Regions from separate parts of the Allobosea sp. P2_A10 genome, predicted to be linked through region 1. Evidence: predicted binding sites of a transcription regulator. Region 1 holds the regulator's gene; each other region holds the start of a gene.
What was found. Region 1 encodes LexA, which represses DNA repair genes until DNA is damaged. Its sites were predicted from a motif close to TGTTCNNNNTGTGTTCNG; they were not measured.
Positions count from the first base shown of each region.

Region 2: AC1DZY_RS14110 (DNA recombination protein RmuC) is a predicted target of LexA. The motif match lies at 4,562-4,579, and genes of this name have one in related genera.
Region 3: AC1DZY_RS02490 (ImuA family protein) is a predicted target of LexA. The motif match lies at 7,068-7,085, and genes of this name have one in related genera.

Region 1 is NZ_JBFUCS010000014.1:59,295-69,664, forward strand. It holds gene lpxB (lipid-A-disaccharide synthase) at 1-710, shown strand, start outside; gene gltA (citrate synthase) at 765-2,054, opposite strand; gene gltX (glutamate--tRNA ligase) at 2,353-3,771, opposite strand; gene AC1DZY_RS19040 (ComEC/Rec2 family competence protein) at 3,956-6,217, shown strand; gene lexA (transcriptional repressor LexA) at 6,211-6,915, opposite strand; gene AC1DZY_RS19050 (molybdopterin molybdotransferase MoeA) at 7,019-8,230, opposite strand; gene moaC (cyclic pyranopterin monophosphate synthase MoaC) at 8,230-8,712, opposite strand; gene trpC (indole-3-glycerol phosphate synthase TrpC) at 8,709-9,524, opposite strand; gene trpD (anthranilate phosphoribosyltransferase) at 9,529-10,370, opposite strand, start outside.
Region 2 is NZ_JBFUCS010000008.1:233,070-243,439, reverse strand. It holds gene AC1DZY_RS14140 (DUF805 domain-containing protein) at 1-299, shown strand, start outside; gene dapE (succinyl-diaminopimelate desuccinylase) at 242-1,444, shown strand; gene AC1DZY_RS14130 (hypothetical protein) at 1,514-2,101, shown strand; gene truA (tRNA pseudouridine(38-40) synthase TruA) at 2,145-2,882, opposite strand; gene fmt (methionyl-tRNA formyltransferase) at 2,882-3,811, opposite strand; gene AC1DZY_RS14115 (peptide deformylase) at 3,975-4,496, opposite strand; gene AC1DZY_RS14110 (DNA recombination protein RmuC) at 4,611-5,798, shown strand; gene AC1DZY_RS14105 (ATP-binding cassette domain-containing protein) at 5,806-6,504, opposite strand; SAM riboswitch at 6,555-6,629, opposite strand; gene AC1DZY_RS14100 ([protein-PII] uridylyltransferase) at 6,844-9,594, shown strand; gene grpE (nucleotide exchange factor GrpE) at 9,687-10,286, shown strand; gene AC1DZY_RS14090 (trimeric intracellular cation channel family protein) at 10,290-10,370, shown strand, end outside.
Region 3 is NZ_JBFUCS010000001.1:502,068-512,437, reverse strand. It holds gene AC1DZY_RS02505 (ABC transporter substrate-binding protein) at 1-939, opposite strand, end outside; gene AC1DZY_RS02500 (error-prone DNA polymerase) at 1,149-4,760, opposite strand; gene AC1DZY_RS02495 (Y-family DNA polymerase) at 4,757-6,301, opposite strand; gene AC1DZY_RS02490 (ImuA family protein) at 6,207-7,058, opposite strand; gene AC1DZY_RS02485 (ABC transporter substrate-binding protein) at 7,190-8,215, opposite strand; gene AC1DZY_RS02480 (ABC transporter permease) at 8,250-9,026, opposite strand; gene AC1DZY_RS02475 (ABC transporter ATP-binding protein) at 9,026-9,904, opposite strand; gene AC1DZY_RS02470 (GntR family transcriptional regulator) at 10,045-10,370, shown strand, end outside.

The DNA of each region.
Region 1 (10,370 bases):
CCGCGCTGGAACGATTGCACGGCCCCAGAACGGTCTATGTCGGGCATCCTTTGATGGAGCGGCTGGGCGAGATGCGCCCCGATGCAGCCGAGGCAGTCATCCGCGCCGAAGCGGAGCGGCCGGTCATCCTCGTGCTGCCGGGCAGCCGTCGTTCCGAAATCAATCATCTGATGCCGGCTTTCGGCGGCGCGGTCGAACAGATTGCGGTGGTGTTGCCGAAGGCTCGCTTCCTGTTGCCGGCGGTGCCGCGGCTGCAGGCCCCGATCGAAGAGCAGATCGCCTCGTGGCCGGTCAAGCCGGAGATCGTGCTTGGCGAGGCCGCGAAATACGCCGCCTTCCGGCAGGCGCGCGCCGCGCTCGCGGCTTCTGGCACCGTGACCCTGGAACTGGCCTTGGCGCAGGTGCCGACGGTCGCCGCCTACCGTGGCGCAGCCTGGGAGGCTGCGATCGCCAAGCGCCTGATCAAGCTGCCGAGCGTGATCCTGCCGAACCTCATTCTCGGCCGCAGCGTCGTGCCCGAGTTCATCCAGGAGACCGCAACGCCCGAAGCCTTGAGCCGGCATATGCTCGACGCCGTCGCGGAAGGACCGGCGCGACGACTTCAGTTGGACGGCTTCGCCGAGGTCGAGACCATCATGTCAGCGGCTGGAGCCAGCCCTGCCGCCAACGCCGTCGAGGCCACCCTGGCCCTCGTGAACGCGCATCGCTGAACGAAAAAGGGCGCACCGACCAGCGGCGCGCCCTTCTGCTACGGACTGGATCGTTCAGCGCCGGCCGATCGGCGAGTATTCGCGCTGCGGCGCGCCGGTGTAGAGCTGGCGCGGACGGCCGATCCTCTGGGACGGATCCTCGATCATTTCCTTCCACTGCGCGATCCAGCCGACGGTCCGGGCCAGCGTGAACAGCACCGTGAACATCGAGGTCGGGAAACCCATCGCCTTGAGCGTGATGCCCGAATAGAAATCGATGTTCGGATAGAGCTTCTTTTCGATGAAGTAGGGGTCGGACAGCGCGATACGTTCGAGTTCGATGGCGACATCGAGCAGCGGGTCGTCCTTGATGCCGAGTTCGTTCAGGACCTCATGCGTGGTCTTCTGCATGATCTTGGCGCGCGGGTCGTAGTTCTTGTAGACGCGGTGCCCGAAGCCCATCAGGCGGAACGGATCGTTCTTGTCCTTGGCCTTGGCGATGTATTTCGGGATGTTCTCGACGGTCCCGATCTCCTCCAGCATCTTCAGCGCAGCCTCGTTGGCGCCGCCATGGGCGGGGCCCCACAGGCAGGCCGCACCGGCCGCGATGCAGGCGAAGGGGTTTGCGCCCGACGAGCCCGCGAGGCGGACCGTCGAGGTCGAGGCGTTCTGCTCGTGGTCGGCATGCAGGATGAAGATACGGTCGAGCGCGCGCGAGAGCACCGGATTGACCTTGTAGTCCTCGGCCGGCACGGCAAAGCACATGCGCAGGAAATTCGAGGTGTAGTCGAGCGAGTTGAGCGGATACACGAAGGGCTGGCCGACCGTGTATTTATACGCCATGGCGGCGAGCGTCGGCACCTTGGCGATCATCCGCATCGATGCGATCATGCGCTGATACGGATCGGAGATGTCGGTCGAGTCATGATAGAAAGCCGAGAGCGCACCGATCGAACCGACCATCACCGCCATCGGATGCGCGTCGCGCCGGAAGCCCTGGAAGAAGCGGGCCATCTGCTCGTGCACCATGGTGTGGCGCGTCACGCGGTAGTCGAAATCGGCCTTCTGCGACGCGGTCGGCAACTCGCCTTCGAGCAGCAGGTAGCAGGTCTCGAGAAAGTCGCCATGCTCGGCAAGCTGCTCGATCGGGTAGCCGCGATAGAGCAGGATGCCCTCGTCGCCGTCGATATAGGTGATCTGGGATTCACAGCTCGCCGTCGAAGTGAAGCCGGGGTCAAAGGTGAACATCCCGGTCTGGGCGTAGAGCTTGGCGATGTCGATGACGGAGGGGCCGATCGAGCCCTTCTTGATCGCCATGTCGAGCGTTTTCCCGTCGACCTGGAGCTGGCTGCTGTTTCCGCTCATCGATACCGATCCTTTCAGGCTCGCTGCTGTTCAACCGACGTGCCGCCCGGTCCAGCTCCGACCTGTTTCGCACGAGACATATTCATCATCGGAACGTCTCGAGGTGACGGGCCTGTGACGGAACGGCAAATGCGGATCGGGGTGGTATGCGCGGTTCATCCGACTGATATTCAAGCAATATTTGTGCCCCTCCCGCCGGGCGGCGGAACCGGCCACATGGCGCGTCACTAGACCATTTGCATGAGGGGTTCAACCGAGCCGAAAGACGGTCGGAGCCCTGCCGAACACATGCCGGATTTCAGGCCTGGTCGGCCAGCCGCGCAAGAGTCTCCTCGCGCCCGAGCACCGCCATCACGTCGAACAGGCCAGGCGACATCGCCCGCCCCGTCAACGCTGCCCGCAGCGGCTGCGCCGCCTGACCGAGCTTCAGGCCATGCTCCTCGGCAAAGCCGCGCACCGCGCCTTCCAGCGCCTCCGTCGACCAGTCGTTGATCGCCGAAAGCTTGTCCGCGAGGCCTGGCAGGCGCTGCTTGCCGGCATCGTCGAGCAGGGTAGCGGCCTTGGCGTCGAGCTTCAGGGGCCGCTTGGCGTAGAGATAATAGGCGCTGTCGACGAGCTCGATCAGGGTCTTGGCGCGCTCCTTCAGCCCGGGCATGGCGGCAAGGAAGCTCGCCTCAAGCTCAGGCGACAGCACCGCCGGCAGACCGCGCTCGGGTCCGATCTCGGGAAGGATCGTCTTCAGGGCCTCAAGCAGGTCGTGATCGTCGGACTGGCGCATATAGAGCCCGTTCAGGCTCTCCAGCTTGGCATAATCGAACCGCGCTGCGGAACGCCCGATCGAGGAGAGGTTGAACAGGTCGATCATCTCCTGCGTCGAGAAAATCTCCTGGTCGCCATGGCTCCAGCCCAGCCGCAGCAAATAGTTGCGCAGCGCGATCGGCAGGTAGCCCATCGCGCGATAGGCGTCGACGCCGAGTGCGCCATGGCGCTTGGAGAGCTTGGCTCCATCGGCGCCATGGATCAGCGGGATGTGCGACATGCTCGGCACGCTCCAGCCCATCGCCTGATAGATCTGCGTCTGCCGCGCGGCGTTGGTCAGATGGTCGTCGCCACGGATGACGTGGGTCACGCCCATGTCGTGATCGTCCACGACGACCGCGAGCATGTAGGTCGGGTTGCCGTCGGAGCGCAGCAGCACCAGATCGTCGAGGTTCTCGTTTTGCCAGACGACGCGGCCCTGAACCTCGTCCATCACCACGGTCTCGCCGGTCTGCGGCGCCCGCAGGCGGATCACCGGCTTGACGCCGGCGGGCGCGGTCGCGGGATCACGATCGCGCCAGCGGCCGTCGTAACGCATCGGCTTGCCGGCGGCCTTGGCCTGCTCGCGCATCTCGTCGAGCTCGGCAGGCGTCGCATAGCAGTAATAAGCGTTACCTGCGGCCAGCATCGCCTGCGCGACCTCGCGATGCCGCTCGGCGCGGGCGAACTGGTAGACGGTGTCGCCGTCCCAATCGAGCCCGAGCCAGGCCAGCCCGTCGAGGATCGCCGCGATCGCCGGCTCGGTCGAGCGCTCGCGATCGGTGTCCTCGATGCGCAGCAGCATCTTGCCGCCATGCCGGCGGGCATAGAGCCAGTTGAACAGCGCCGTCCGCGCCCCGCCGATATGTAGGAAGCCGGTGGGCGAGGGGGCAAAGCGCGTAACGACGGCGTCGCTCATGAAAACAAGGCTCCAGCCGGGCCAGATCAACGGCAGCCCGGGGCAAACAGGGAATTTCCGCCGGAGCAGCATGACAACCGGCGCGGCCGCTGTAACATGGGCGAGCCGTCCGCGTTAAGCGCAAGATCGCGGGCGGTTTGTCCTCGTTGCGCTGGCTCCCGCACCCGCCGGAGGCACCAAGCCGATGCAGTCGGCCTTGCCCGAGCTGACCACGCCGCGCGGCGCGCAGGTTCGCGTCCTGCGTCCGCGCCTGCCGGTCATCAGGCTGGACGGGGCAGGGCTTGCGCTCGCGGCCCGGGACTGGGGCCGACGTCTGAATGCCGCCCTGGCTGCCGAGGCCGAACGCCGCCGGCTTTTCCTTTGGCTGCCGGTGATGATGGGCGTCGGCATCCTGCTCTATTTCGCCGCCGACCGGGAACCTGCGCTCTGGGCGTCTCTGGCGGGATTTTCGATCGCCGGCGTGGCGGCGCTGCTGATGCGACACAAGCTACCGGCGCTGTATCTGTGCTTGGGCGTCGCCGCCGCCTTCGTCGGCTTTGCCGCCGCGACCTGGCGCACGGCCTCGATCGCGACACCGATCCTCGACCGGCCGCGCATCGGCCAGCTCAGCGGCTATGTCGAATCGGTCGAGGCGCGCGACGTCGGCGCCAGGTTGGTTGTGCTCGTCACCGGCATCGCCGGCGTCGAGCCGGAGCGGCAGCCCCGACGCGTCCGCGTCAACATTAAAGCGGGTTCGGTATCGCCCGGCGACCACATTTCGGCCAATGCCCGCCTGCTGCCGCCACCGGGACCGGCACGGCCGGGCGGTTATGATTTCGGCCGCGATGCGTTCTTCAAGGGCATCGGCGCGGTCGGCAACATTCCCGGCAAGATCGTCCTGTCTCCACCGCAGCGTCCGCCGCCGCCCGAACTTGCACTCGCCGTGATGATCGATCGCGCCCGCAACGCCCTGACGCAACGCATCGCCAGTGTCGGCGGCGGACAGGCAGGCGCGATGGCGGCAGCGCTTGTCACCGGCAAGCGCGGGCTGATCACGGAGACGACCAACACCGACCTGCGCGCGGCCGGCATCTACCACATCGTCTCGATCTCCGGCCTGCACATGGTGCTGGCGGCGGGCACCATCTTCGGCATCGTGCGCGCGCTGCTCGCCTTGTCGCAAACGCTCGCCTTGTGCTGGCCGATCAAGAAGATCGCGGCCTGCGCGGCGATGCTTGGGGCCTTCGGCTATTGCGTCTTCTCCGGCTCCGACGTCGCGACGGTGCGCTCGCTGATCATGACGCTGGTCATGCTCGGTGCGATCCTGGTCGACCGGCCGGCGCTGAGCATGCGCAACCTCGCGCTTGCCGCCATCATCGTCCTGCTGCGGGAACCCGATGCATTGCTCGGGCCGAGCTTTCAGATGTCATTTGGCGCGGTCGCGGCGCTCATCGCCTTCGCCGAACGCTGGGAGGAGCGCGAACGATCCGCGCCGCCTTCACCCTGGCCCTGGCCGCTGCGCCCACTCTGGATTGCCGCCAGCGGGATCGTCGTCACGACATTGCTCGCCACGGCGGCGACAGCGCCGTTCGGCGCCTATCACTTCCAGACCTTCAACCCATTCGGCCTCCTCGGCAATGCGCTCGCCTTGCCCTTCGTCTCGCTGATCGTGATGCCCGCAGCGGTCTTCGGCGTGCTCGCCTATCCGCTCGGCCTAGACTGGCCGGCCTGGGCGGCGATGGGCTTTGCATCGGACCTCGTCCTGAAGCTCGCCCATTGGGTCGCGACGATCGACCATTCGACGCTGATCATCCCGGCCTTCGGCACGGTGGCGCTCGGCTGCTTTTCGGCCTGCCTGCTCTGGGCGACGCTGTGGAGCACGAAGCTGCGCCTGCTCGCCATCCTGCCGCTGGCGACAGGCGTCGCGGTTGCTGCCAAGCCCGAACGGCCCGACATCCTGATCGAGCGCGATGGCTCCGGCATCGCCGTGCGCGGTCCCGACGGCCGCCTGCTTCTTGCCGGCCGCCCCAGCGCCTTCGTCGTCCAGCAATGGCTGACCGCCGATGGCGACAGCCGCCCGCCCACGGACGCATCGCTGCGTCAGGGCGTTGCCTGCGACACGCTCGGCTGCGTCATTCGCGGCAAGGATGGCCGCAGCATCGTCTATGCTCGCGAGCGCATCGCGAGCATCGAGGATTGTCGACGCGCCGACCTCGTGGTGACGCCGATCCCGTGGTCGGCAGTCTGCGACGCGAAACTGATCGACCGCATGGCGCTCGGCCGTGATGGTGCGACCTCACTGGTCAGCCGCGTCGGGGGCTGGCGAACACTGCAATCGGAACGCCCGGATGCCGAGCGCCCATGGACAAGACGGGCAGCCTCAGCGGCGCGTCCCGTCCAGCAGCAAACCCCGGCGCCGGCTGTTGCCGACGAAGCCAGCGGTGCGGAGACCGACAGCCTTCAGTAGCGCCGCATCAGGTTGACGAGTCGGCCCTGAATCTTGACCCGGTCGGGCCCGAGCACGCGGGTCTCGTAGGCGGGGTTGGCAGCCTCCAGCGCGATCGACGACCCACGCTTGCGCAGGCGCTTCAGCGTCGCTTCCTCGTCGTCGATCAGCGCCACGATGATGTCGCCGGTATTGGCGGTGTCCTGCCTGCGGATGACGACGGTATCGCCGTCGAGAATGCCGGCCTCGACCATCGAATCGCCGCGCACCTCCAGCGCGTAATGCTCGCCGGCTCCAAGCATGTCGGCGGGCATAGAGACATTGTGGCTGCGGCTCTGGATCGCCGAGATCGGCGTGCCGGCCGCGATCCGCCCCATGACCGGAATGGCGATGGTCGAGCGGATATCCTCATCGGGCGTCGAGGACGCTGGCCTGACCTTGCCGAGACCACCCTGTACGACCGAAGGACTGAAGCGTCCGCGCGGGCTCTGCGCACCGGCCACGCCATCGGGCAGCTTGATCACCTCGAGCGCGCGCGCGCGGTTCGGCAGCCTGCGGATGAAGCCGCGCTCCTCGAGCGCCATGATCAGGCGATGGATGCCCGATTTCGATTTCAGGTCGAGCGCATCCTTCATCTCGTCGAAGGAGGGAGGTACGCCGCTTTCACGCAGGCGCTCCTGGATAAAGCGAAGCAGTTCGAACTGTTTGCGTGTCAGCATGGTCCCCGCCGGCGCGATGATCGACGTTCTGGCCAAGGCTTGGCGCAGAATCGAAACAAATCACGAACACCATACACGTTCGTGTTGTGTTCCACAAGCAGGCCTAGCGCAGGCGGATGATCCGGCAGGGATCGCCCTGCCTTGCAGCCGGGGCAAAGGCGGGGCGGATCGCCAGAGCCTGCGCGCGCGCCAGCGTCCCCAGCATCGAGGAATCCTGCCTGGTGAAAGGCGTGACCTGCCAGCCGGCCGCGATCGGTGCGAGGTCGGAGCGCAGATAATCCTCGCGCTCGTCATTGGCCGGCATGTCACTGCCGAGGAAGGCCGGCTCGCTCCTGTCGCGCTCGGGTGCATCCATGCCGAGCAGCGCCTCGATCAGCGGCACGACGAAGAGATGCCCGCAGACGATCGACGCCACCGGATTTCCCGGCAGACCGACGGCGACCATCGCTCCGAGCCGGCCCATCATCATCGGCTTACCAGGCCGCATTGCGATCTTCCAGAAACCGAGAGCCATCCCTTGCGCCTTCAGCGCCGACTGGACGAGATCGTGCTCTCCGACAGATGCGCCCCCCAACGTGATCAGGACATCCGCGCCGGAGGCTTTCGCCGCCTCGATCTTGGCGGCGAGGTCGGGGTGGTTGTCGCGCGCGATGCCGAGATCGAGGACGATGCCTCCCGCAGCCTCGACGATCGCGGCCAGCGAAAAGCTGTTGGATGCGACGATCTGGTCGGGCCCGACAGGCTCGCCGGGCAGGACGAGTTCGTCGCCGGTGGCCAGGATCGCGACCAGCGGCTTGCGCCGCAGCGTCAGCGCAGGATGACCGCCGGCGGCGGCGAGGCCGAGCGCCGCGCTGTCGAGGACGCGCCCGGCTGGCAGCAAGACGTCGCCGTCGCGGAAGTCGAGCCCGGCCGGGCGCACGAAGCGGCCCCTGCTTGTGGTCTCGCGCACCCGGATTGTCGCTGTCCCGACGCCATCGGCGTTCTCCTGGATCAGGATCGCATCGGCGCCGGCGGGGATCGGCGCGCCGGTGAAGATGCGCACGGCCTCGCCCGCACCAAGCGCCCTCGCGAAGGCGCGCCCGGCGGCGGATTCTCCGATGACAGCGAGTTCTTGCCCCGCCGCGCAATCCTCGGCGCGGACCGCATAGCCGTCCATCGCCGAATTGGCGAAAGGCGGCTGCGTCCTGAGCGCGATAATGTCGGCGGCGAGCACCCGGCCGGCGCATTGCGCAAGCGGCAGGCTCTCGCCCGGCGTCGGGCCGGGAACGCTGTCGAGCAGCGCGCGCAGAGCCACCTTGACCGGCGTCAGCGCCATCAGACCGCCTTGGCCTCGTAGACGCCTGACTTGCCGCCGGATTTATGGATGAGTCGTATGCCTTCGATCCGCATGGCGCGGTCGACCGCCTTGACCATGTCGTAGACCGTCAGGCAGGCGACCGAGACCGCCGTCAGCGCCTCCATCTCGACGCCGGTCTGGCCTTTCATTCTCACCTCCGCCGTCACGCGCACACCCGGCAGCGCTTCGTCGATGACGAGATCGACCGCGATCTTGCTGATCAGCAGCGGGTGGCAGAGTGGGATCAGCTCATGGGTCCGCTTGGCCGCCATGATGCCGGCGAGACGGGCCGTGCCGAGCACGTCGCCCTTTTTGGCGTCGCCGCGCCGCACGATCGCGAGCGTTTCCGGCAGCATCACGACGCAGCCCTCGGCCACCGCCATGCGCACGGTCTCGGCCTTGTCGCCGACATCGACCATATGGGCCTGGCCCAGCGCGTCGAGATGGCTGAGCCCGGTCACGCGGCGGCCTCGGCGCCGGAGCCGGTCAGCAGATCGCGTGTGGCTGCCGCGACATCGGCCTGCCGCATCAGGCTTTCGCCGACGAGGAAGGTTTCGACGCCGCATCGTTTCAGCCGCAGGATCTCGGCATGGCTGAAGATGCCGCTTTCGCCCACGATGATCCGATCGGCCGGAACACGCGGCGCGAGGCGCTCGGTCACGGCGAGATCGACATGGAAGCTGCGCAGGTCGCGGTTGTTGATGCCGAGCATTTTGCTGCCCAGCACCAGCCCGCGATCGAGCTCGGCCTCGTTATGGACCTCGACCAGCACGTCCATGCCCAAGGCCGTCGCCGTCTCGTTCAGGGCGCGCGCCGTCGCGTCATCGACGCCGGCCATGATGATCAAAATGCAGTCCGCCCCCCAGGCGCGAGCCTCGAACACCTGATAGGGCTCGTAGAGGAAATCCTTGCGCAGCGCCGGCAAGCGCGACGCCTCACGCGCCTGCGTCAGGAACTCCGGCCGCCCCTGGAAGGAGGGCGCGTCGGTCAGCACGGACAGGCAGGCCGCGCCGCCCTCAGCATAGGCGCGCGCCAGTGCAGGCGGATCGAAATCGGCCCGGATCAACCCCTTGGAGGGACTAGCCTTCTTGATCTCTGCGATAAGGGCGGGGTTGCCGGCTTGATGCTTTGCCGTTAGCGCCGCCGCAAAGCCGCGCACGGGCGAGGCCGCCAGCGCCCGCCGCTCGATCTCGGCTTGCGGGATTGCGGCTTTGGCCGCCGCAATCTCCTTGCGCTTGTAGGCTTCGATGGTCGCGAGAATATCGGTCACCACCGCCTCACAGGTTCGAGCTGGCGATCAGCGCAGCCAGCGTCGCCTTCGCCTGGCCGGAATCGATCACGCCGACGGCGCGCGACAAGCCATCGCGCAGATCGCCGGCCTTGCCGGCGACGACGAGCGCAGCGGCGGCGTTGAACGCGGCGATATCGCGAAAAGCCGTATTCTGGCCGTCGAGCACGGCGCGCAGCGCCTGCGCATTCTGGGCCGGCTCGCCGCCGCGCAGATCCTCGGGCCTGGCGCGCGCCAGTCCGACATCCTCGGGGCTGATGCTGAAGCTTTCGACCTTGCCGCCATCGAGCGAAACGACGCGCGTCGGTCCCGTCGTGGTGAGCTCGTCGAGCCCGTCGGAACCATGCACGGCCCAGATGCGCCGGGAACCCAGCGAGGCCAGCACGCGCACCATCGGCTCCAGCCAGGTCTCGGAGAAGGCGCCGACCAGTTGCGTCTTCACCCCGGCGGGATTCGAGAGCGGGCCGAGCAGGTTGAAGATCGTGCGCGTGCCGAGTTCGGTGCGGACGGGGCCGACATGGCGCATCGAGGCATGATGCGTCGGTGCAAACATGAAACCGACGCCGGCCTCCCTGATGCAGCGCTCGGTTGCAGCAGGTTCGAGCCCGACCTTGACGCCAAGCGCGGTCAACACATCGGCCGCGCCGGAACGTGACGACGCCGCGCGATTGCCATGCTTGGCGACCGGCACGCCGCACGCAGCGGTGATGATCGCGGCCAGCGTCGAGACATTGTATGAGCCCGACGCATCGCCGCCGGTGCCGACGATGTCGATCGCATCAGCGGGGGCCGCGACCCTCAGCATCTTGCCGCGCATGGCGCCGACGGCAC
Region 2 (10,370 bases), on a different contig from region 1:
CGGCGCTCGCCGCAAAACGCGCAACCGACCGGGGCGGATCGACGGTGTTCGGTATCCTGCTGGTCTGCGCTATCGTGCTGCCTACCCATCTGCGGCCCTTCCTCGGCATCGGCTGGGAACCTTCGCTGCAGACGGTGTCGCTGATCGCCTGGGTCGTCGCCTTCATCGATCTCGGCATCATGCCCTCGGCGCATGAGGCAACGCGGGTTGCGGAGCGCGCGCCCGATGCTAAAGCGGGGGCATGGACCCCGTTCGCACCGCCGCCCTCGCCTTCGACCCGCTCGACCCTATCGCGCTGACGCAGGCGCTGATCCGCTGCCCCTCGGTGACGCCGCTCGAGGGCGGCGCGCTGACCCTGCTGGCGGATGTGCTGTCGTTCGCCGGATTCGAGACGCACCGGCCGGTCTTCGGCGCCGACGGCATGCCCGACATCGAGAACCTCTACGCCCGGATCGGGACGGAGGGGCCGGTTCTCGTCATCGCCGGACATACCGATGTCGTGCCGGTTGGAGACGCCGCCGCCTGGACGCGCGATCCGTTCGGGGCGGAGATCGACGGCGGTATCCTCTACGGCCGGGGCGCCTGCGACATGAAGGGCGGGCTTGCCGCGATGATCGCGGCCGCACTGCGCTATCGCCGCGACAACCCGGACGCGCCCGGCTCGATCGCCTTCCTGATCACTGGCGACGAGGAGGGTCCTGCCGTCAACGGCACGGTCAAGCTGCTGGCCTGGGCGAAGGAGCGCGGCGAACGCTTCGACCATTGCCTGCTCGGAGAGCCGACCAATCCGGCGACGATGAGCGACATGATCAAGATCGGAAGGCGCGGCTCGCTGACGGGAAAACTCACCGTGCACGGCAAGCAGGGCCATGTCGGCTATCCCCATCTCGCCGAAAACCCGATTCGCGGCATGGTCAGGCTGCTGGCGGCGCTCGACGCTGCCCCACTCGATTCAGGCACGGCCTATTTCGATGCGAGCAATCTCGAAGTGACCACGCTCGATGTCGGCAATCCCGCGACCAATGTCGTGCCGGCGCAGGCCAGGGCGGTGTTCAACATCCGCTTCAACGATGTCTGGACGCCCGACACGCTGGCAGCCGAGATCGAGCGACGCCTGCGCGAGGCCGCAGGCAACACCGTGCGCTACGAACTGACCTTCGAGTCGACCAATGCAGTCGCCTTCCTGACCCAGCCCGGCCCGTTCGTCGACATGGTCGCGGACGCGATCGAGGCGCAGACCGGCAAGTGCCCTGCCCTCTCGACCACCGGTGGCACGTCGGATGCGCGCTTCATCAAGAGCTATTGCCCGGTGGTGGAGTACGGCGTGGTCGGGCAGACGATGCACCAGATCGACGAACGCGTCGCGATCGCCGACCTCGTGACGCTGGAGGCGATCACGCGGCGCCTGCTCCAGAGTTATTTTGCAGTGCAACATAGCCCTTGACGGCCGGGAACTTCGTGGCAGTATGGTCGTTAGACGAAAGTCTAAGATCGACCATCTGGAGTGCCGGCCATGGCGCTTGCTGCCGATGATGTGGCGCGCTCGTTGCGCGGATCCTGGCGTCTGATGTCACAGGGCGCGAAGGCGCTGCCTGAACTCGACCTGACGCGCGAGGGCTTCCTGCGCTCCTATGGCGCGGCGATCCTGACGCTGCCGGCCATGGTCACGGTACTCGCCGCCGAGCGCAGCATCTCCGGCCTGCCCAATGCCGAGGGCCTGTTCCATTCGACGCCGCTGGTGGCGGCGGTGATCATCTCCCAGGTCGCGGCCTTCCTGTGCGTGCCCGCCTTGCTCGTAGCGCTCGCGCCGAATCTGATGCGTTCGCCGGCGCTTTCGGGCTTCATCATCGCCTGGAACTGGACCGAGGTTTTGTCCGCTGGTCTGCTCGCCGTACCAGCCGCCGTCCACGCCATAGGGTGGTCGACACCCGAACTCGCATCGATGCAGTGGTTAGCCTTCGCGGCGATCGTGGCGCGGCTGCGCTATGCAACAGCGAAGGCGACGCTCGGTGCGGAGCATGGCCTTGCTCTGGCGATCGTCTGCGCCAGTTTCCTCGGCCAGTTCGGCATCGCGAGGCTACTGGGGCTGTGGGGCTTCTGAGAGCTCGCCGGCATATCCAGGCCTGTCCGAATCCTGGCAGGCGTCAGTAATCCACGCCCGCCAGATACAGCCCGCAGGGTGGCGCCAGCGCGGCGCATTGCGAGCGATCCTTTGCCGCCAGTACCTTGCCGAGTTTGTTCTCGGGCCAGCGGCCCGCGCCGACCATCTTCAGGGAGCCGACGATCGAGCGGATCTGATGATGCAGGAAGGAACGGGCATGGGCGTAGACCACGATCTCCGACCCCTCGCGGACGACATCGAGACGGTCGAGCGTGCGCATCGGGCTGTTGGCCTGGCATTCGGCGGCGCGGAAGGTCGTGAAGTCGTGATGGCCGAGCAGCGCCTTGGCCGAGCGGTCCATCGCCTCGTGGTCGAGTTTGACGGGCACATGCCAGACGCGATCGTAGTCGAGCGCGGCCTGGGCCCGCCGGTCGAGAATGCGATAAATGTAGTAGCGCCGCTTCGCCGAAATCCGCGCGTCGAAGGTGTCGGGCACGGCGTCCGCGCTCAGGACCACGACCGGCAGATGTTTCAGCCGCGCGTTGCTGGCGTCGCGCACGACATCGCTGCGCCACTCCTTGTCGAGATCGACATGGGCGACCTGATGCGTGGCGTGGACGCCGGCATCGGTGCGCCCGGCGCAATGCAGGCGTACGGCATGGCCGCAAAACGCCTCGACCGCCTCCTCGACGCTCTGCTGCACGGAGGGGCCGTTGAGCTGGCGCTGCCAGCCCGAAAACGGCGTGCCGTCATATTCGATGACGAGCTTGTAGCGCGGCATCAGAGCTTCGCGCCGGCTGCGAGTCTGGCTCCGCGCAGGAAATCGGCCCCCGTCATCGGCTTGCCGCCGGCGCGCTGGACCTGCAGCAGCTTCACCGCGCCCTCAGCGCACGCGACCGTGCCTTCGCCATCGAGCAGCGTGCCGGGTTCGGCCGCGCCTCCCGCCAGCGCCGTGCGCAGCAGCTTCAGCCGCTCTGGACCCTTGCCGAGATCGATTTCGGCATAGGCGCCCGGAAACGGCGAAAGACCGCGCACGAGGTCGTGGACCTGCTGCGCCGGCCGCGCCCAGTTCACCTTGGCTTCGGCATTCGTGATCTTGGCGGCGTATAGCGCGCCTTCCTCGGTCTGCGGCGTGAAGCGCAGGCCGCCACGGCCGAGCGCAGCCAGCGCCCGGACCATCAGATCGGCTCCCAGCGGGGCCATCGCGTCATGTAGCTCGCCTGCAGTCATGTCCGGGCCGATCGCGAGCGTCTCGACCATGCCGACCGGGCCGGTATCGAGGCCAGCCTCCATCTTCATGACGCAGACGCCGCTCTCGGCGTCTCCCGCCATCACGGCGCGCTGGATCGGGGCCGCGCCACGCCAGCGCGGCAGCAGCGAGCCGTGCAGGTTCAGGCAGCCGAGTTCCGGCAGATCGAGGATCGTCTGCGGCAGCAGCATGCCATAGGCGACGACGACCGCGACATCGGCTTCCTGCGAGGCGATGGTCTGCGCGGCCTCGGCCGTCTTCAGGGTTTTGGGCGTGAAGACCGGGATGCCGAAGCGCTCGGCGGCACGCTGGACGGGCGAGGGTTTGAGCTCGAGCCCGCGCCCGGCCTGCGCGGGAGCGCGGGTGTAGCAGGACACGACCTCGTGGCCCTGCCCGATGATCTCAGTCAGGGTCGGCACTGCGAAATCGGGCGTGCCCATGAAGATGACGCGCAGGGTCATGCCCAATAAGCCAAGCGGGCGGCTCGTCCAAACAAGCCCTTATCCTGAGGAGCCGCGCAGCGGTGTCTCGAAGGATGGCCGGGAAGGCTTTGAAGCTTCCTTCGAGACGCGGCCGCACGGCCGCTCCTCAAGATGAGGGCCGAGGGTCTGATCAAACCGAGCATCAAGCCGCGCTCTCGCGCTTCGCGACCTTGGCGAAACGCTTGGTGACGCGCTCGCGCTTCAGCCGCGAGAGATAATCGATGAACAGCACGCCGTTGAGATGGTCGATCTCGTGCTGCAGGCAGGTGGCGAGAATGCCATCGGCCTCGACCTCCTGCGTCGCGCCGTCGAGGTCCATGTAGCGGACCTTGACCGCCTTGGGCCGCTCGACCTCTTCGTAGTATTCCGGGATGGAAAGGCAGCCTTCCTCGTGGATATTCGTCTCCTCCGAGGACCAGGTCACCTCCGGGTTGAGGAAGACCATCGGCTTCTTTTCCTCCGCGTCGGACTTCGTCAGGTCGATCGTGACCACGCGCTTGCGCACGCCGATCTGGATGGCGGCAAGCCCGATTCCGGGCGCGTCATACATCGTCTCCAGCATGTCGGCGGCGAGTGTCCTGATCTCGGGCGTCACGGCGGCGACGGGTTCCGAGGCCAGCCGAAGCTGGGCGTCGGGCAGGATGACGAGAGGACGAATGGCCATGGGGGCTCTGCGCGGAATGTCTGACGGGAGCGCGGACATAAGCATTTGTGGGCAAGCGGTCAAACCGTTCCGCTTTCGTTCGATTTCGACGCTCGAATCGGTTAGACTCACGCGATGAAAGAGATCGCCTTCATCCTGCTCGACCGCCCGGTGACCTGGGCCGAGGCCGCCTTCTGCTTCGCAGGGCTCAGTCTCGTGCTGCTCATGCTGGTCGTGATCTCGATCTGGCGAGGCGCGCGCAGCCGCGAGATCGAGGCGGCGATGGCGTCCGAACGCACACGCGAGATGGACGACAAGGTCGCCGAGATGAACCGGCTGCAGGCGGAGATGACCGGCCGGATGCAGTCCATGGCCGAAATCCTGTCGACGCGGCAGGGCGACCTCGCCCGCCTCGTCGCCGACCGGATGGACGGGTTGAGCCACAAGGTCGGGCAGGGGCTGGAGCAGAATGTCCGCCAGACCACGGAGAGCCTCGGCAAGCTGCAGGAGCGCCTCGCCGTCATCGATTCCGCCCAGAAGAACCTGACCGACCTGACGTCCGAGGTCGTGACGCTGAAGGACGTGCTGTCCAACAAGCAGGCGCGCGGAGCCTACGGCCAGGGCCGGATGGAGGCGATCATCCGCGACGGCCTGCCCGCCGCCTTCTTCTCGTTCCAGCCCCAGCTCTCCAACGGCAAGCGGCCCGACTGCATGGTGACGCTGCCGGGCGACGGGCGCGGGCTGGTGATCGACGCGAAATTCCCACTCGAAAGCTTCACGCAGTTGCGCGAGGCGCGCGGCGACGACGCCCGGAAAGCCGCCGGAGCACGCGTGCGCAACGATGTCGGCGTGCATGTGAAGGACATCGCCGAGCGCTATTTCCTGCCCGGCGAGACGCAGGACATGGCGCTGCTCTTCGTGCCGTCGGAATCGATCTATGCCGACCTGCACGAGTATTTCGACGACGTCATCCAGAAGGCGAGCCGCGCCCGGATCATGATCGTTTCGCCATCGCTGCTGGCGCTGGCGATCCAGCTGATGCAGTCGCTGGTGCGCGATGCGCGGATGCGCGAGGAGGCGCAGGTGATCCAGTCCGAAGTCGGCAAGCTGCTGGACGATGTCCGCCGGCTCGGCGAGCGCGTCGACAAGCTCGACACGCATTTCCGGCAGGCCCAGGACGACGTCGCCCAGATCAAGACCTCGGCCGGCAAGGTCACCGGCCGGGCCGAGAAGATCGGCGCACTGGAGTTCGATGACGCTAGGGGCGCCGAGCCGCCGCTGCCCTTCGCCAAGGGGCTGGAACTCAAGAATGCGGCGGAGTGAGCCGGCGCTAGATCACGACTGAAAGCTCGGGCGTCTCCAGGCGACGCGCCGAGCCGGGCAACGCCCGCAGGATTTCGCGGCGGAGCGATTGCAGCCCCGGCGCGCGAAGGTCGCGCGGGCGCGGCTGCAGGTTGACGAAGCCGCCGGCGACGCCTCCGGTCCTGGCGCAGCGCAGGAGAATGCGGTCGGCGAGCAGCAGCGCCCGATCGAGATCGCCGCCCGCCAGCACGATACCCGGGCGGCTTTCGCTCCAGAGCGTCAGCACAAGGCCAAACAGCCTGTCCTGCGCATCACCGGGCAAGCCGGCGAAGGGTTCGTCGAGCAGCAGGAACTTCGGACGCGTCACGAACAACCGCGCGATCGCGACGGCATGGCGCTGCTCCGGCGAAAGCTGGTCCAGCCTGCGCGCCTCGAACCCGGCCAGGCCAACGCGAGCGAGCGCGTTGGCGACCAGCCCTTCACGGGTGAACGGCGTCAGGCCATCCGCGCCGAAGGCGACGTTGTCGCCGACGCTGAGCCAGCGATAAAGCTCCGCGTCAGGCCCGAGACGGGCGCAGCCCAGGGGCAGTGCCGCGCTCCCCCCAACGGCCTCGCGATCGCCGGCAAATGCACCAAGAAACGCAACGATCTCGCCTGATCTGAAACAAGCGGCGGGCCACCCAGACTGCGCGATATCGGTTTGGCTGAAGGCGGCTTCACCCGGCATGATCGTGCTCCCGCATGGCGCGAAGGGAGCACGCGGCGAGGCTGGGCGCCGCCCGTCATCCCACGCTTTAGCTGCATTTGTTTCGCGCCCGCAAGCTGGTGGCTCAAATCGGCGCGTGTCCTGTTTCTAGGTTCGACCGTTCTTTTTGTCAAACGATCTCCGACTGAAGAAGCTTTGCCGCCGCGCGCCATCGACGGAACGGTTTCGGCCTGTTTGCCGGTCGTGCTACCAGCGTTCAAGGCGCGCATCGCCTGCTTTCGAATCAAGGCCGCCGCCACCGTGACAGCCGTCGCCGACATGCCGCATTTCAGGCTCGCCGAGGTCCTTGCCGATCCGGCCATGGCGGTCGCGCAACTGGCGGACCGCCATGGCAGAGTCGCGGCCAGCGAGATGCGGCCCGAGCTCGTCGCAGGCCTGCGCAGCGTGCTGGAGCAGGGCCACGCCTCGGCGCGGGAGCTGCTCGCGGGCCCACGCAACGGGCTTGCCTGTGCGCAGCGCATCTCAGTGACGATGGACGCCATCGTGACCTGCCTGCATGTCGCGGCGAGCCGCTATTTTTACCCGGCGGTGAACCCCTCCCAGTCCGAGCGCATCGCCGTCGTCGCGGTCGGCGGCTATGGCCGGGGCACGCTCGCGCCGGGCTCGGATGTCGATCTGCTGTTCCTGTTCCCGCACAAGCAGACCGCCTGGGGCGAAAGCGTCGTCGAAGCGATGCTTTATCCGCTCTGGGATCTGAAATTGAAGGTCGGTCATTCCGTCCGCTCGGTCGACGATTGCGTGCGCGAGGCGCGCGCCGACATGACGATCCGCACCGCCTTGCTGGAGGCGCGTTTCGTCGCCGGCGATGCGCTCCTGTTCCACGACATGGTCCGGCGCTTCGGCGCCGAGGTGGTCGAGGGTAGTGCGCCCGCCTTCACCGAGGCGAAGCTCGCCGAGCGCGAGACCCGCGTCCGGCGCGCCGGCACCTCACGCTATCTGGTCGAGCCCAACGTCAAGGACGGCAAGGGCGGCCTACGCGATCTCAACACGCTGTTCTGGATCTCGAAATACGCCTACCGCGTTGAGGATGTCCGCGACCTCGTCAGGGCCGGCCTGTTCGACCGCAAGGAACTCGTGCTGTTCCAGCGTTCGGAGGAGTTTCTCTGGCGGGTCCGCTGCTGGATGCATTTCATCACGGGGCGGGCGGAGGAGCGGCTTTCGTTCGATCTGCAAAGACAGGTCGCGGCCGCGATCGGCTATGCCGGCCGCAGCGGTCAGGCTCCCGTCGAGCGCTTCATGAAGGCGTATTTCCTCGTCGCCAAGGATGTCGGCGACCTGACGGCGATCGTCTGCGCGGCGCTGGAAGCGCGCCAGCAGAAGCCACGCGCCTCGCTGTCGCGGCTGATCGGCTCGTTCACCAAGCGCAAGCGCGTGCGCGCTCTCGGCCATGCCGATTTCACCCTGAAGAGCCAGCGCCTCTGCGTGGTCGATGGCGACGCGTTCCGCCGCGACCCGGTCAACCTGCTGCGGCTCTACGAGATCGCCAGCCGCGACGACCTCGCGATCCACCCCGATGCGAGCCGGCTCGTGACCCAGTCGCTGCGACTCGTCACGCCGCAGTTGCGGGCCGACCCCGAAGCCAACCGCATCTTCCTGGAAATCCTGACGGCGCGGCGTTCGCCCGAAGCGGTGCTGCGGCGGATGAACGAGTCCGGGCTTTTGGGCAAGTTCGTGCCGGATTTCGGCCGCGTCGTCGCGATGATGCAGTTCAACATGTACCACCACTACACCGTCGACGAGCATCTGATCCGCTCGATCGGCGTGCTGGCGGAGATCGACGCAGGTGTGCTCGAACTGGAGCATCCGCTCGCCAACGAGATCATGCCGACGGTCTCGAACCGGCGCGCACTCTATGTCGCGCTGTTCCTGCACGACGTCGCCAAGGGCCGGATCGAGGATCATTCGATCGCCGGGGCGAAGATCGCGCGCAAGCTCTGTCCGCGGCTGGGCCTGAGCGAGGCGCAGACCGAAACCGTGGCCTGGCTGGTCGAGCACCATCTCGACATGTCCACCGTCGCCCAGAGCCGCGACCTCGGCGACCCCAAGACGATCGAGACCTTTGCCGCCACCGTGCAGACACTGGAGCGGCTCAAGCTGCTGCTGATCCTGACCGTCGCCGACATCAAGGCGGTCGGGCCCGGCGTCTGGAACGGCTGGAAGGGCCAACTCCTGCGCACGCTCTATTACGAGACCGAAATCGTGCTCGCCGGCGGCTACTCGGTGATCGAGCGCAAGGCACGCGTCGAGAAGAAGCAGGATGCGCTCAAGGAACGGCTTGCAGACTGGCCGGATACGCTGCGCGACGCCTATCTCGCCCGGCACTACTCGCCCTACTGGATCAAGACGGACCTCGCCCGCCAGGAAAAGCACGCCCGCTTCCTGCACCAGGCCGAGAGCGAGGGCCGCACCACCGCGACGCTGGTCGAGACCGACCAGTTCCGCGGCGTCACCGAACTCACGATCCTCGCGCCCGACCATCCGCGCCTGCTGGCGATCGTCACAGGCGCCTGCGCAGCCGCCGGCGGCAACATCGTCGACGCGCAGATCTTCACCACGACCGACGGGCTCGTGGTCGACACGATCTCGGTCTCGCGCGCCTTCGACATGGACGATGACGAGTTGCGGCGGGCCGAGCGGATCGCAGCGGCGATCGAGCGCGCGCTCAAGGGCGAGATCAGGATCGCCGACCTCGTGGCGCAGCGCCGCGCCCCGCCGCCACGCGGCGGCACCTTCCAGGTCGCGCCCGAGGTCATCATCGACAACGTGCTGTCGGCGCGCCACACCGTGCTGGAGGTCGCAGGCCTCGACCGGCCGGGCCTGCTCTACGACCTGACCACCGCGATCGGGAAGCTCAACCTCAACATCGCCTCGGCCCATATCGCGACCTTCGGCGAGAAGGCGGTCGACGTGTTCTACGTCACCGACCTGACCAATGCGAAGATCGTCTCGACCGCGCGCCAGCTCACCATCCGCAAGGCGCTGCTCGACGTCTTCGCCTTCTGGCACGACAAGCCGGTCACGGCGAAGGCGAAAACACCCGTTCGCGCTTGATTTCGCCGGCGCGAAGCCCGATATCGGCCGCGAATGCAGTCGCCATCCCCGCCGTGGGGACTGCCATGTCCCAATAGGAACTGGATCACGCCATGACGCAGCATCCTGCGCCGGAAAACCCGAACGCCGAACCCGACATCGACGAGACCGCGCTGTCGCCGGAAGAGATCATCCAGGCTAATTTCGCTAAAATCGAAGCCGAGCGCGACGATTTCAAGGACAAACTCCTGCGCACGCTCGCCGACATGGAGAACTTGCGCCGCCGCACCGAACGCGAGATCGCCGACGCCAAGGCCTATGCCGTGACGAGCTTCGCGCGCGACATGCTGGGCTCCGCCGACAATCTGCGCCGGGCGCTCGACAGCGTGCCCGAGGCCGCGCGCGCCGCCAAGGACGCGGCCCTGATGGCGCTGATCGAGGGCGTCGAACTGACCGAGCGCGATCTGCTCAAGACGCTGGAGCGCCACGGCGTGCGCAAGATCGACCCGCAGGGTGAAAAATTCGACCCGAACCTGCATCAGGCGATGTTCGAGGCTCCCGACGCCGAGGCGGCCAAGGGCATGGTCTCGAAGGTCGTTCAGTCCGGCTACAAGATCGGCGAGCGCGTGCTGCGGCCTGCCCTGGTCGGCGTCTCGGCCGGCGCACCCAAGCCGCCCGAAGCCCCGGCGACCGACGCGCCAACCGGCCACTGAGCCGTGCTGGAAGCCGCCGGCGTCGCCGTCTTCGCATTGACCGGCGCGCTGGTGGCGGCCCGCAAGGGCATGGATCCGTTCGGC
Region 3 (10,370 bases), on a different contig from region 1:
CTTCAGCCCCTCGCGGTCGACGGCGAGATTGGCGGCCTTGCGGATGCGGATGTCGTTCCAGGGCGAACCCTCGACGCGGGAGAGATGCCAGGTCCAGTTGTGCGGATAGGCATTGGTGATGATCTGGAAGCCGGCTGTCTTGAGCGAGGGCACGAGATCAGGCGACGGCGCCTCGATCCAGTCGACCTGTCCCGAACGCAGCGCTGCGGCCCGCGCATTGGCCTCGGGCAGCGGCAGCAGCACGAGCTTGTCGAGCTTGGGCACGCGCGGCTTGTCCCAATAGCCGGGGAACGGCGAGAGTTCGGCGCGCTCGCGCGGCTGGAAGGCGGTGAGCTGCCAGGGGCCGGTGCCCGACGGGGTCTTGGCGAAGGCGTCCCAGCTCTTGCCGAGCTTTTCCCACTGCGCCGGCGAGGACATCATGATCCAGGCGATCTGGTAGGGCAGCGTCGCGTCGGGCGTCTTGGTGACGATCTCGACCTTGTACTTGTCGATGACCTTGTAAGTGCCGACGGCGGGAATGCGCGAACGGCCCTGCGCCGCCTGGCGCTGGTCGAATTGCGGCGCATCGTTCTTCAGGAGCTTGTCGAGGTTCCAGACCACGGCGTCGGCCGTGAATTCCGAGCCGTCATGGAATTTCACGCCTTCACGCAGGACGAAGGTCCATTTGGTCTTGTCGGTGGCGTCGACGGCCCAGCTCGTGGCGAGGCCCGGAACGAGGTCGGAGGCCTTGTCGGCCTTGCTGAGGTCCCAGTTGATGAGGCCGTCATAGACCGTATAGCCCATGAAGCGCATGCCCTCGCCGCCCTGATCGGTCTGGCCGGTGGTCAGGGGGATATCGGACGCCGTCATGCCGATGCGCAGAGTGCCCTGAGCTAGCGCCGACTGGGCTGCGAGAGTGAGGCCAGCCGCAAGGGACAAAGCGAGAGCGGAACGGATCATCGGGCAACTCCGAAATGGACGATTTCGAAGTTGCATGAGCAAGGGCTGTGCCAGTGCTGGAGGCAGGGCCTGCTCGATCCTGCGTGCAATAGGGCAACGTGCAGGGCCTGAATCGCAGCGCAAAGGACCGCGACTGGATTGCCTGTTATTTCAGCAGCCATCGCTGCTTAAATAACAGGCAAGCATATCGTAGGTGCCGGGCGACCCGTTCAGTGAAAATCGCGTGATTTCGGCAGGATGCGGACATTGCGCGGATGGCGGCCGCGCGGGATCTGCGGATGCAGGAACTCGTCGGCCCGGGTCATGGCGATCTCGGCGCGGTGCGTATCGGAGAGGCCGAGCAGATCAGACGTTCGGTCGATCACGCGCTGCGCCATCAGATGGGTCACGCCTTCCGGCGACTTCTGCATCCGACCCTCGACCAGCAGCAGCCGCGCCGCCATGACCTCGCGGCGAAAACGCTCGAACAGCCTGGCCCAGAGCACGACATTGGTCACGCCGGTCTCGTCCTCCAGCGTGACGAAGATCGCCTTGCCGTTGCCCGGCCGCTGACGCACCAAAACGACGCCGGCGACCCGCGCGAAAGCCGCGTCGGGTTTCGCATCGGCTTCGGCACTGCTCAAAATGCCCTCGCGGCGGAAGCGCGGCCGCAGTATCTGCATCGGATGCCCCTTCAGCGAAAGGCGCGCCGTCTGGTAGTCGGCGACGATATGCTCGGGCAGCGTCATCTGCGGCAGCGCAATGTCGGGCTCTGTCCCAAGTTCCTGTGCATCGGCGGCGGCAAACAGCGGCAGCGCCTCGCCGTCGGGCAGGCGACGCACCGCCCAGAGCGCCTCGCGCCGGTCGAGCCCCATGGACCGGAACGCGTCGGCGTCGGCGAGCAGGCGCATGGCGCGCGCCGGCAGGTTGGCGCGGCGCATCAGGTCTTCGACGTCGCGATAGCCTTCGCCGCGCGCGCCCTCGATCGCCAACCCCCATGCCTCGGCGAAGCCGTCGATCTGGCGAAAGCCCAGGCGGAGCGCGAATGGATATTTTTGTTTCGGTTCACTGACCGCATGGTCAGTACAGGCGCTGGAAGAACCCCTCTCCTGTAAGGAGAGGGGCAGGGGTGAGATGACGGCCGCTGGACCAGGAAGGCGCTGGCCCAAAGGATGCTGCGGTGAGGTCGCGCTCGATGCGGAGAACGTCCGCCCCCTCACCCTGCCCTCTTCCTTCGGGAGAGGGTTCCCCGCGCCTCTTCCGGCAAAATTATCGACATGAGAGCTCCCGAGTTTGGTCCGCTCCAGCGCATTGTCCCAGTCGCTCAGATTCACGTCGATCGCGCGGGGCTCGACGCCGCCATAATCCTGCGCCTCGCGCACGATCTGCGCCGGCGCATAAAAACCCATCGGCTGTGAATTCAGAAGCGCGCAGGCGAAGGCCGCCGGATGGTGCCTTTTCAGATAAGACGAGATGTAGACCAGCTTGGCGAAGGAGGCCGCGTGGCTCTCGGGGAAGCCATAGCTGCCGAAACCCTTGATCTGGTCGAAGCAGCGCTGGGCGAAATCGCGTTCATAGCCGCGCGTCACCATGCGGCCGACCATCTTCTCCTCGAACTGGCCGATGGTGCCGACATTGCGGAAGGTCGCCATGGCGCGGCGCAGGCCATTGGCCTCGATGTCTGTGAACTTCGCCGCGACCATGGCGAGCCGCATCGCCTGCTCCTGGAAGAGCGGTACGCCCTTGGTCTTGTTCAGGACCTCGAACAGTTCGTCTTTCTCGCCATGCTCCGGTGATGGCGAAGGATAGGTTACGGTCTCGATGCCGGCTCGCCGTCTGAGATAGGGATGCACCATGTCGCCCTGGATCGGGCCGGGACGGACGATCGCCACCTGGATGACGAGATCGTAGAGAATGCGCGGCTTCAGCCGGGGCAACATATTCATCTGCGCCCGGCTCTCGACCTGGAAGACGCCGAGCGATTTTCCCTCGCAGAGCATGTCGTAGGTCGGCGCGTCGTCCTTGGGAACGTCGGCGAGACCCCAATCCTTGTCTTCTTCATGCTCGCGCAGCAGATCGAAGGCTTTTCGGATGCAGGTCAGCATGCCCAATGCCAGCACATCGACCTTCATCAGTTTCAACGCATCGATGTCGTCCTTGTCCCATTCGATGAAGGTGCGGTCGTCCATCGCTGCGTTTCCGATCGGCACTGTCTCGTCGAGGCGGCCGCGCGCCAGCACGAAGCCGCCGACATGCTGCGAGAGATGGCGCGGGAAGCCGAGCAGCCGCAAAGCGAAACCAACAGCGCGGCCGATCACGGGATTCGCCGGATCGAGCCCGGCCTGGCGGACATGCCGGTCGGATATTTCGGTGCCCCATGAGCCCCATTGCGTGCCGGCGAGCTTGGCCGTGACATCCTCTGTCAGACCGAGCGCCTTGCCGATGTCGTGAATGGCGCTACGGGGGCGATAGCGGATCACCGTCGCGGCGATGCCGGCGCGATGGCGGCCATATTTCTCGTAGATCCACTGGATCACCTCCTCGCGCCGCTCATGCTCGAAATCGACGTCGATATCGGGCGGTTCCTTGCGCTCGGTCGAGATGAAGCGCTCGAACAGCACATCGCTTTCGGCCGGATCGACCGCCGTGATCCCGAGCACGTAACAGACTGCGGAATTGGCGGCCGACCCCCTGCCCTGGCAGAGGATGCCGCGGCTATCGGCGAATTCGACGATCTGGCGGATGGTCAGGAAATAGCGGGCATAGTCGAGCGTCTGGATCAGGGAGAGTTCCCGCACCAGCAGGTCCCGGACCTTGTTAGGCACACCCAAAGGGTAACGGATTTCGCTGCGCCGCCTGACGAGTTCCTCCAGCCAGCCCTGCGCTCTCCAGCCCGGCGGCACCGGCTCATCGGGATATTCATATTTCAGCTGGCCGAGATCGAACTCGATCCGTGCGAGCAGATGACCGGTCTCCTCGATGGCTTCAGGCGCATCGCGGAACAACCGCGCCATCTCCCGCGCCGTCTTGAGGTGGCGCTCGGCATTGGCTTCAAGCAAACGCCCTGCCCTGTCGATGGTGACGCCTTCACGGATGCAGGTCATGAGATCCTGCAGGTCGCGCTGGCAGGCTGAGTCGTAGAGCACGTCGTTGGTCGCCAGCAGCGGCGTGCGGGTCTGGGCCGCAATCGCCTTCAAGCGGGCGAGCCTGCGGCGGTCGTCGCCACGGCGATGCATGCTCGCTCCGAGCCAGACCGCGCCGGGTGCGGCCTCAGCGAGCCGGGCGAGATGGCCGGGAAGCGCATCGAGGCCCTTGCCGGGCATGACGATCAACAGGAGATCGCGCGCATCCGACATCAGGTCGTCGAGATGGAGCAGGCAATCGCCTTTCTTCACCCCCTCCTTCTGATTTCCGGAGCTCAGCAAACGGCAGAGTCTGCCCCAACCGAGCCGGTTGGCGGGGTAGACGACGATGTCGGGCGTGCCGTCGGCAAAGACGAGCCGGCTGCCGGTGACGAGCCTGAAGCTTTTCGCCATCGCCTGAAGCTGCGGCGCGGTGAAGGGCAGATCGGCGAAGGCCGGGTTCTCCAGCCAGAGATATTCGCCGGGGCTGCCGCCCTCACGGATCTTTTCGGGCGCGGGCAGGCCGTCCTCGCGCAGGTCCCTCAGCGCGCTCCAGGCGCGCACCACGCCAGCGACCGTGTTGCGGTCGGCGATGCCGAGGCCGGCATGCCCGAGCAGCAGCGCCGTCAGCACCAGATTGGGGCCGGGCGAAGCGCCGCGCAGGAAAGAAAAATTCGTCGCGGCAACGAGTTCCGCGTAAGGGCTGCCAGATCGATTCATGCGAAGAGCCCGTGCAGGAACCAGCGCGGCGGCTCGCTTTCCGGCTCGTGAAAGCCGGTGCGGAAAAGCCAGAAGCGGCGTCCCTGCACATCCTCGACGCGGTAATAGTCGCGCATCGGCTCGGTCGAACCGTCGCGCCACCATTCCGGGGCGATCCGCTCCGGCCCCTCGGCGCGGGCGACATCGTGCAGGAGACGACGCCAGCGAAAGCGGATCGGCGGGCCGTCTGGCACCTCGGCAATCGCTTCGACCGGCTGCGGCGGCTCGAAAAGCTGGAGCGGGCGAGCCGGCGGCTCGTCGGGTTCCGGGGCGGGCCATGCAACGCCCTGCCGTGGCACGGCGACCGGCACCGCGACAGCCTCGCGACGCGGGTCATGGCTGTCCTGCGCGACGAAGCGCAGCACCCGGTCGTGGCCGAAACGGGCGACGAGTCTGTCGACCAGATCCGCCACCGCCTCGTCCTCGACCGCGCGCCGGTCGAGGCTTTGCTGCGCTTCGTTCAGGGGCTCGCAGACCGGCACGGCCAGCCGGATGGCATCGAAACCGAAGCCGGGGTCGAGCGGATCGGCCAGCGTGTCGATGCGCTCGCGGTACAGCCTGAGGATCGCCCTGGCGTCGCGCGAGGGCCGGCCGGTTTCGACGACGAGCCGCCTGACCGCGCCATCGCTGCGGAAAAAGCCGATCTCGAAGACGCGCCCGCCCTCGCCGCGCTGCTCCAGCACGCGCGCGGCTTCGCCGATCAGCCTCGTCACGACATCCTCGAGGCTGTCGGAGTCCAGCAGGGGCTCGGCGAAATGCCGCTCGACGACGCAGTCGGGCGGCGGCCGCAAAGGCGTGATGCGGGCGTCCTCATGGCCGAGCGTGCGACGCAGCCGCGTGACGATATCCTCGCCGAAGCGGGCCGAGAGGGCGACGGACGGGCGCTCGGCGAGATCGCGGATCGTCTTAAGCCCAGCCCGCGACAGGGCGATCACCGTCTCCTGCGAGACGCCGAGCGCGGCAACCGGCAGGGCCCGCGTCATGGCTTCATCCTGCCCCGGCGCCACGATGCCCACTGCCCCGAAGCGCGATATGGCGCGGGCCGCTTCCGGCGTTCCGGCGATGGCTGCACGCAGCGACAGGCCAGAGCGGTGCATGCGTGCGCCCAGGCTTGCATAAAGCTCCGCCTCCCCGCCGAAGAGATGGGCGCAGCCGGTGATGTCCAGCATCAGACCATCGGGTGCGTCCAGCGCAACCAGCGGCGTGAAGCGTTCGCAGAAGGCGGCCAACCGGTCGATGAAGCGCCGGTCGGCCTGCGGCTCCGCATCGACCACGACAAGGCCGGGGATGCGGGCTCGGGCATCGGCCAGCGTCAAGCCACGCGTCAGACCCTGCACCACTGCGCGCTGGTCGCAATCGACGAGCCGCAGCGCATTGCGAACCGTCTCGACGACGACGAGCGGAGGCTCATCCGGTGCGCCGGATACCGGGATCCGCCCCTCCCGCCGCAGCCGGTCGGTCGGCAGGAAAGGGAACCACAGAGCGAGGTAACGGCGCGGCATCGGGGTTGGCTCTGGATTGCTGAGGGGGTGCTTCCTGAAATTCCCGGTCCTGGAAGGATTGTCGGTCACGGTCCCACTCCACACGCCACTCATGCTCACCGAGGCCGCCGCGATGGCGTAAAAGCCTGATGCTGAAAGCCGGATCGCCCGGCGCATTCGCCTCCCGCGCCCGCGACGGCAGCGCACCGACCAGCCAGCGCGTCCGGGCGGCGCTGGCCTTCTGCAAAGTCGAGGCGCGCAGCAGCACCGTGGTGACGCCGGAGCCCTCCGCCGCCAGCGCCAGCCGCCGGCTCGCCGTCAGGTCGAGCTGGCGCGGTTCGCCCCAGGGTTCGATCAGGGCCGCGCCCAGCGCCGGACAGCGCGCGGCTTCAGCGCCGGCACGCAGCACGCCCTGCGCATCGCGGGCGCGCACCAAAAGGATGCGGGCAGGATCAAGACCGAGTTCGGCGAGCCCCGGTGGATGCAGGCGGCCGGCCTCGGCGTCGAGATAGTCCTGCCTGACCCAGAGGATCGGGCGCTGCCCGGCTGCCCGCAGCGCCATCCCCACCGCAAAGCCGGTCGCGGCAGCGAGATCGGCAGTGCCGGACGCATAGATTTCGTGAAGCGCCGCACGCGCGATGCCGCCGCCGAGCGCCTCATCGACACGGCCCGCGCCGAACGCGACCTGCCCGACCTCAGGCGGCACGCAACGCAGCGCCGCGTCGGCAAGATGGCGGCGCAGATCGGCCAAGACGAACGGGTTTGGTTGGGTCCGCATGGAAACTCGTGTTCTTTATTTGTTCTTTTATAGAGCGAGCCGCGAGCGAAGGCGAGTCGCCTCTTTCGGCATAAAAAAACCCGGCCCCTCACGGGACCGGGTCTCGGACGGTCGGATAATGGATCTACGGATCAGTTCGCGGTGTAGACCAGCTCGCGCTCCGCCTTGGGCGGCAGGAAGGCGCGCGAGAAGATCTCCTCGGGCTTGGGCGTGCGGGCGAGCTGGTAGCCCTCGACGATGATGCCGATGGCGCTGGCCATGCGGTCTTCCCTGGTGTCGCCGACGCCGATCTCCTTCATCTCGGGCGAGACCATGAGTTCGGTGAAGGAGTATTGCAGACGCCGCTTCTCGATTTTCTCGTCGACGAGATTGTCGAAGTTCATCACGCCCTTCATGCCGATGGACTGGTCCTTGGCGATCTCGATCATGGCCTTGTTGGTAGCTCTAACGAGACCGGCGACCGCCTTCGGATTCTCCCTGATCATCTTCTGAGAGACCATCAGGCCGTTGGAGTAGAGATCCAGCCCATAGTCGCCGAAGCTGAGGAAATTGAAGTCCCTGTCGGGGTCCTGACGGTTGAGCAAGAGGTTGAAATAGCCGGTGATGTTGAAGATCAGCGCGCCGTCGATGTCGCCCTTGATCAGCAGAGGCTCCTGCAGGTTCGGCGCCATGTTGGAGAGCTTGATCTTGCTCATGTCGAGCCCGTTCTTGCGGGCGAAGACCTCGAGCAGGCGGGTCGTCGGGGTGCCCTGCGCGCCGCCCAGCGTCTTGCCTTCGAGATCCTTGGGTTTGGCGATGCCAGCGGCCTTCTTGCTGGAGATGGCGAAGGGCGGCCGGTTCCAGATCATGTAGACCATCACCGGCGCTTCGCCGGGCTTGGCGGAGGCGTTCTGGATGATGGCGTTGACGTCGCCGAAGCCTGCGTCGTAGGCGCCGCCCATGATGCGGGTCACGGTCGCGCCCGAGCCCTCGCCCTGGTCGATGACGACGTTCAGCCCTTCGGCCTTGTAGTAGCCCTTGTCCCTGGCGACGAAGAAGGCAGCGTCGGAGCCTTGCGTCTTCCAGCCCAGGGTGAACTTGACCGTGGTCTCCTGCGCCTGGGCAAGGCCTGTGAAAGCAAGGCCGGCGATGAGCGTCGCTGCGAATCTTTTCAGCATCTTGGTCCCCTTTGTTGAGATCGTGATTCAGTTTTCAGGCGGCGATGAGATCGTTCTTGCGGGTGGCCCAGCCGGTGACTTTGGCTTCGATCAGCGAGAAGGCGACGTAGAGCGCCACGCCCAGCCCCGCGAGGATGAAGAGTCCGGCAAAGACCAGCGGCACGTTGAAGTTGGACGAGGCCGACATCATCACGTTGCCGATGCCGCGATTGGAGGCGACGGTCTCGGCCAGCACCGTGCCGACGAAGGCATAGGTGATCGCGACCTTCAGCGAGGCGAAGAAGAACGGCATGGTGCGCGGCAGCCCAACGTTCCAGAGGATGTCGAACTTCGACGCGCCGAGCGCCTTCAGCACGTCCTCCATCTCCGGCTCGGTCGTGGCCAGCCCCGTCGCGATGTTCACGACGATCGGGAAGAAGCAGATCGAGAGCGAGGTCAGCACGGCCGGCACAGTGCCCGACCCGAACCAGAGCACGAAGATCGGCACGACCGCGACCTTCGGGATCGAGGAGAAGCCGATCAGCAGCGGATAGACGGTGTCGTAAGCCGTCCGCGAGACGCCGATGACCGCGCCGAGAAGCGCGCCGAGCGCGACGCCGAGAACGAAGCCCGCCATCGTCGTGCCTAACGTCTGGAGGATGTGCGGCCAGAGGATCGGCATGCGCTGGTAAAGCGTGACGAAGACCTGGCTCGGGCGCGGCAGGATCAGGTCCGACATGCCCGACAGCAGGCAAAACAGCTCCCAACCGGCGAAGAACAGAACGATCAGCCCGCCCGACCAGAGCTTCTGCCGGAGCCTGAGATTGCCCATCAGATCGCTCCCTCGGCTTCGGGCGAGCGCGCGCCGACGATGAGTTCGCGCAGGCGCTGGTTGAGCGCGACGAAATCCGGCTCGAAGGTCATCGCGATCGAGCGCGGACGGGCGAAGCCGACCGGGCTGTCGTCGAGGATGCGGCCGGGCCGCGCGCTCATCACGCAGATGCGGCTGGCGAGAAAGCCGGCCTCGCGCAGATCATGCGTCACCAGCAGCACGGTCGGCCGGTGCGCCAGCCACAAATCCTGCAGGATCGCCCAGAGTTCCTCGCGGGTGAACTGGTCGAGCGCGCCGAACGGCTCGTCGAGCAGCAGCAGGCGCGGCTCGTGGATCAGGGCGCGGCAGAGATTGGCGCGCTGGAGCATGCCGCCCGAAAGCTGCCAGGGATACTTCGAGGCGAAGCCCTTGAGGCCGACCTGCGCCAGCAGCGCATGCGCCTTGTCGCGAAAGGCGCCTTTTTTCTCCCGCGCATAGTGCGAGCGAAAGGGCTGTACGATCTTGAGCGGCAGCATGATGTTCCGCTCGATCGTCAGCCAGGGCAGCATGGTCGGGTTCTGGAAAGCCATGCCGATGCGCAACGCCTTGGCCGAAACCTCGCGACCACCGACGATGACGACGCCGGCGGTCGGCCGCACCAGTCCGCTCGCGAGGCGCAGGATCGTCGACTTGCCGCAGCCCGACGGCCCCACGAGCGCGACGAACTCGCCATCGGAAATGCGCAAGCTGGTCTCGGCAAGGGCCGGCACCGAACTTGCTCCACGCCCGAAGGTCACGGACACCTGCGACAGTTCGACAGCCGGCGCGGCACGCTCCGCAATTGTCGGCGGGATCGGCTTATCGGTGCTGGAGGCGAGTCGAGGCTGCGCGCGGGTCATGATAAAAGTGCATGCAAAGCTGATGCCAGATTGTATCCCGAAATCTCTCGCCCCTGACGGACAGCGCCGCGGCGCCGGCTCCATTGCGAAACAGACGGCGAAAGCGCTAAGACGAACCTTCGGAAGCGTGGGTTTCAGCGATGGCGCGTGACAAGGATCTGGGTCGCGGTTCGTCCGACCGGGTCGGGACCATCTGCCGCGCGCTGCGCCGCGCCATCATCGAGCAGGCTCTGGAGCCGGGCGCGAAACTGCCTGAGGATGCGCTCGGCGAACGTTTCGGCGTCAGCCGCACGATCGCGCGCCACGCGCTTGGCCAGCTTGCCGCCGAAGGGCTCGTCGAACTCCGACGCAACCGCATCGCCGTCGTGGCGACGCCGAGTTGGCAGGAGGCGCGCGACGCCTTCGACATCCGCATCGAGCTTGAACGGCTGGTGGTGAGCCAGCTCGCCGGCCGGCTGACCAAGAC